DNA from 2 places in the Ruminococcus sp. BSD2780120874_150323_B10 genome. Region 2 is predicted to be linked to the other one. Evidence: predicted binding sites of a transcription regulator. Region 2 holds the regulator's gene; the other holds the start of a gene.
The links. Region 2 encodes LexA, which represses DNA repair genes until DNA is damaged. Its sites were predicted from a motif close to CNAACANNTGTTNG; they were not measured.

Region 1 (2,415 bases), on a different contig from region 2:
TTTTCGGGTATTTCCGTTGACAAAATAGACGCAGGTATAAAGAGAATATGCGATGTAATACAGCAAGAGAAAAAGTAAACTTTTTAAAGTCCGAATTTCTCATTTCACAAACAACCGTACAAAGCGAACAGGTGACCTTACTTTTGTAAAGTCACCTGTTTTAATGGTAGGAAATAATATAATAAAAACAATCAAGCAAAATTAATTTTTAATCTTCTCATCTCTGCCAAGAAGATAATCGACAGATACCTCAAGAATGTCTGCAAGCGCAACAAGCTCAACATCTGTTACAAATCTGATCTGTCCCTCGAGCTTAGAAAGACCCGATGCGTTCATATCTACTCCGCTTACCTGAAGCTGAGCAAGGAGTTCTTTTTGTTTCATTCCCTTTTGCTTACGAACGCTCTCAACTCTGTGTCCAATCAAGTTTCTGTCGCCCAAATCCTGTTTACGAAGTCTCATTTTTCTCTCTCCCCAAAATTTATATTTCTTTTTTAAAATTCTTTAAAAACATTGTAGACTTATTATATTACTTTATGAGAAAAAAAACAAGACTTTTTTGTAAATATTTTTAAAAAATTGAAATTTTTTTGAAATTTCAATTGCAACAGCATAATATTTAGCGAATACTAACAAATAAAGTTAATTTATATTGTCGATAATTCACAGATTATTAGATTTTTAGTTCATATGTGGAAAAATGTGAGTTATGTTAATATTCCTTTTTGGAATGTTGAAAGATGTTAAATACATAAAAACATATATTTAAGAGATATTTTTTGCAAAAGTTACAAACGGTTACAAAATGTAATCATTTAGAAATTTTAAATTACCTCTTGACTTTTAAGAACATCTGTTCTATAATTTAATAAAACATTTGTTCGAGATGATTTTGTATGAAAATTTGTGACACAGTAAATTCAAAGCTATATAAAAATGACCGTGCTATTCTGCACAGCGACTGCAACTGTTTTTATGCAAGCGTGGAATGTCTTTTAAATCCGAATATAAGAGATTTACCCGTTGCGGTGAGCGGTGATGCCGAGAACAGACACGGAATCATCCTTGCGAAAAACGAAGAGGCAAAAAAGTACAATATAAAAACAGGAGAAGCTATATGGCAGGCAAAGAAAAAATGCCCTCAACTTCTGACTGTTCCCGCAAGACTTGATGTTTACAAGAAGTTTTCCTACAAGGTACGCAGAATTTACTCCGATTACACCGATATGGTCGAATCTTTCGGTCTCGATGAAGCGTGGCTTGACATTTCAGAAGACTATAAAAATGACGCACTCACCATTGCCAAGGAGATTTCACAGCGTGTAAAGGACGAAATCGGTATCACGGTAAGCATAGGTGTCAGCTTTAACAAGATTTTTGCCAAATTCGGCAGTGATTACAAAAAGCCTGACGCAATCACCTGCATTACACGGGATAACTACAAGACGCTTGTATGGAATTCACCTGCCGGCGATTTGCTGTATGTAGGCGGTGCTACACGAAAAAAACTTGAACAGATAGGAATATACACCATAGGCGACATTGCAAATGCTCCAATCGGTCTGTTGAGGACTCACCTCGGCAAATGGGGCGACCTGATTTACGGCTTTGCAAACGGATATGATTCCTCACCCGTTGCTCGAATCGGTGAATATTCAGAGGTAAAATCTATAGGAAATTCAACCACGGCGGTGCGTGATTTAAAAAATCTTGACGACATCAAGGTTATAGCCTATGTCCTTTGCGACAGCGTATGCAGACGAATGCGTGAACAAGGATTTGTGGGCAAAACTGTGTGTGTGAGTATGCGTGACACGGGGCTTTCCACAATTACAAGGCAACATACTTTAAATACCTACACTTCCCTGACAAGCGACATTACAAAAGCCGCTATGGCACTGTTCAAAGAGAATTTTGACAATAAATCACCTCTAAGAAGCATCGGCGTATCAGTTACGGATTTTGCACACAATAACATTCCCAGACAAATGGATATTTTTTCGGACGAAAGAAAAATAATCGCAGAAGAAAAGCTTGATAAAACCTTGGATAAATTAAAGCAACGCTTTGGCAATTATATCATTCGTCCCGCATCACTTTTAACCGACAGAGGGCTGTCTGCCTTTAATCCAAAAGACGAACACACAATTCACCCTGTCGGTTATCTGTGAACTAACGCTTATCGGAGGCTATTATGTTTAAGAAATATGTTAAGGTTACTGCAACATTTGACTGTGACGGCAGCCTCGTACCGAATTATATTTTCTGGGATGACAACAAACGCTATCCCATCGACCGCATAATAGATGTACGCTATGCCACCTCTTTAAAAGCAGGCGGTTGCGGTATTCGATATACCTGCAGAATTTTAGGAAAAGAAAGATATATTTTTCTCGAAGAAAATAAATGGTTTGT
Region 2 (2,415 bases):
TAACCCGAGCACATACGGTAATTTTTCAAAGGATTGTATGATTGGCGCAACAAGATTTTCCGTAAACAGCGCCGACGGTACAGAAAATAAACTTAAGTGGATCCATAGTGACGGTTTCCTTTCGGATTTTTGTTGTGGTAACTTAATTCTACTACGAAATCGTTTCTATGGATATTCTTTTTTATTGTTTCATCTTCATTTAACAATATGCGTTTTTATGATTTTTAAAAAACTTACACACTTTTCTTGACAAAGCCTATGAGTTAAAAATTGTTTCAACTTACTATTGCAATTTGCGATGAAATACTTTATCAGAAACACAATAACATTTGACTTTACTTTATTTGCTTTATATCAGCTTTATTATTTAAAATGTAAAGTTACACCACCAATTCATTAAAACGCAAATTAAACGATTTTAAACGGCATTTAAAGGAGCTGTAAAAAACAGCCCAAATAAAAAATGACTACATTCTAACCGAAAGGTAGGAATGCAGTCATTTTTGTGATATAATTTACTATCAACGAAAAGCCATATCAACAAGGTACATAAAACTAAAAAGTTTTCTACATTAAAGGTGCTTGGTTTTGCACCTTTTCGAGTTATGCCCAAATTTTAAATGTTTTTTAACATTTTTCATATTTTCATATCATATTTTTATACAATTTCAAGAATGCAAGCAAAAAAATCACCGAGGCTCACTTTTTCGTGAATCTCGGTTTTTTGATATACTGTTTTTTACAGCACCTATCGTCAGATTGCATAAACGGAAAGTATTTGTGGGCTTGCCCACACCCACCACCTTTTATAATTGCTTGACAAAGGATTCCGCTAAACCTTAATGTATCGGAATTTTTGTTAGTAAACATTTTTTATTTTGCTGTTTGGGGGCAAATTAAAAATATCTGATTAATGAAATAACTTTACCCAGAATAGCGACTTCATCTGCGATAATCGGTTCAAAATCGTCATTTTCAGGCTGTAATCTGAAATGACCGTTTTCCTTATAAAATCGTTTAACCGTTGCCTCGTCGCCGATAAGGGCAACTACTATTTCGCCGTTGGACGCAACAGGTGTGCGGTTTACAATTACAATGTCACCGTCAAAAATACCTGCTTTTATCATACTTTCGCCTTTTACATGCAGTGCAAAAAGTTCTCTGCCACGGCTAAGACTTTCGGGAATAGGTATGTATGTTTCGATTTCTTCAACGGCAAGGATAGGATAACCTGCCGCAACACTGCCCACAAGAGGGACATTTACACTGCGCTCTTCACCTGCGATGCGTATGCAGCGGTTTAAACCGTGCTCACGCTCAATAAGTCCTTTTTCTTCGAGTGTGCTTAGGTGATGATGAACCGTTGAAGTTGATTTTAACCCCGTAGCCTCGCATATTTCACGCACAGACGGAGTTCTGCCTTCATCCGCACACTGTTTTAAAAAATTAAATATAGCCTGCTGGCTCTTGCTTAATGGTTTCATAGTAACCTCACAAATTGCAAAAGTGCCGATTTGTAACAAACTATTTACGGCCTATAATATTATAACATATTTTCTCTGAAAAATCAAACATTTGTTTTATGTTTTGAAAAATATTTTTTTCAATAGGTTTTCATATTGACTTCACATGATTTTCAAATAAATATAGTTTAATATAACTGTACTCAAAAGGCGGAACCGCAACCGCCGAGTATATTGTTCTACCCTCCTCAATACGGGCACTCGGCCCGTAATTGTACCCCTCATTTTTTTAAGAACAGGAAAGCACCGTGTAATCATCAGCACGGTGCTTTTCAATTTTTGGGTGAATTATGCGATTAGGTTTAGATTAAAAAATTTAAATTTAGGTCAAGCCTTTTTAAAGGCTCGGCAGAGCATTTTATTGACTGTAAATACAACATAAAACAACAGGCAGATGTACTATTACACCTGCCTGTTGCTTATAGATTAATTATTGCAAATAATTATATTATTTTGTCAAAACCTCAACGATTTCGCTGATATACATTTTATGGAAGTCGTTGTCGTACCACTTATCTACAGCGTCGTTATCAACAATGCTTTCGCCGTTCAAAAATTGTGCGTACATCTTTTTACATACAAGTACAAGTTTAGCCTCTGCAAAGTATGGAATACCGTCCTCTGTAAAAGCAGGTGTAAGACCTGTTTCGGCAACTTTGTCAATATCTCTGCCGCTCTTTGAACCGCAAAGCTTGAGTGCGTCACGGTATTTTTCGTCAAAAAAGCTCATTGTGTAGTAATCGTTATTCTCAATAAATTCAAATGTATATCTCTGCGGACGAATAAATGTAAACGCAACAGGCTTGCCCCACATAATGCCTGCGCCGCCCCAGCTGATTGTCATTGTGTTAAATTTATCGGAATTTCCGCTTGTTACAAGCGCCCAATCCTT

Region 1: dinB (DNA polymerase IV) is a predicted target of LexA. The motif match lies at 871-884, and genes of this name have one in related genera.

What each region holds. Positions count from the first base shown of each region.
Region 1 is NZ_JADNHD010000002.1:183,910-186,324, forward strand. Features, by position in the region: gene I2E21_RS02425 (PLP-dependent aminotransferase family protein) at 1-78, shown strand, start outside; gene I2E21_RS02430 (helix-turn-helix domain-containing protein) at 202-462, opposite strand; gene dinB (DNA polymerase IV) at 897-2,171, shown strand; gene I2E21_RS02440 (hypothetical protein) at 2,195-2,415, shown strand, end outside.
Region 2 is NZ_JADNHD010000006.1:13,000-15,414, forward strand. Features, by position in the region: gene I2E21_RS05195 (hypothetical protein) at 1-250, shown strand, start outside; gene lexA (transcriptional repressor LexA) at 897-1,484, opposite strand; gene I2E21_RS05205 (flavin reductase) at 1,972-2,415, opposite strand, start outside.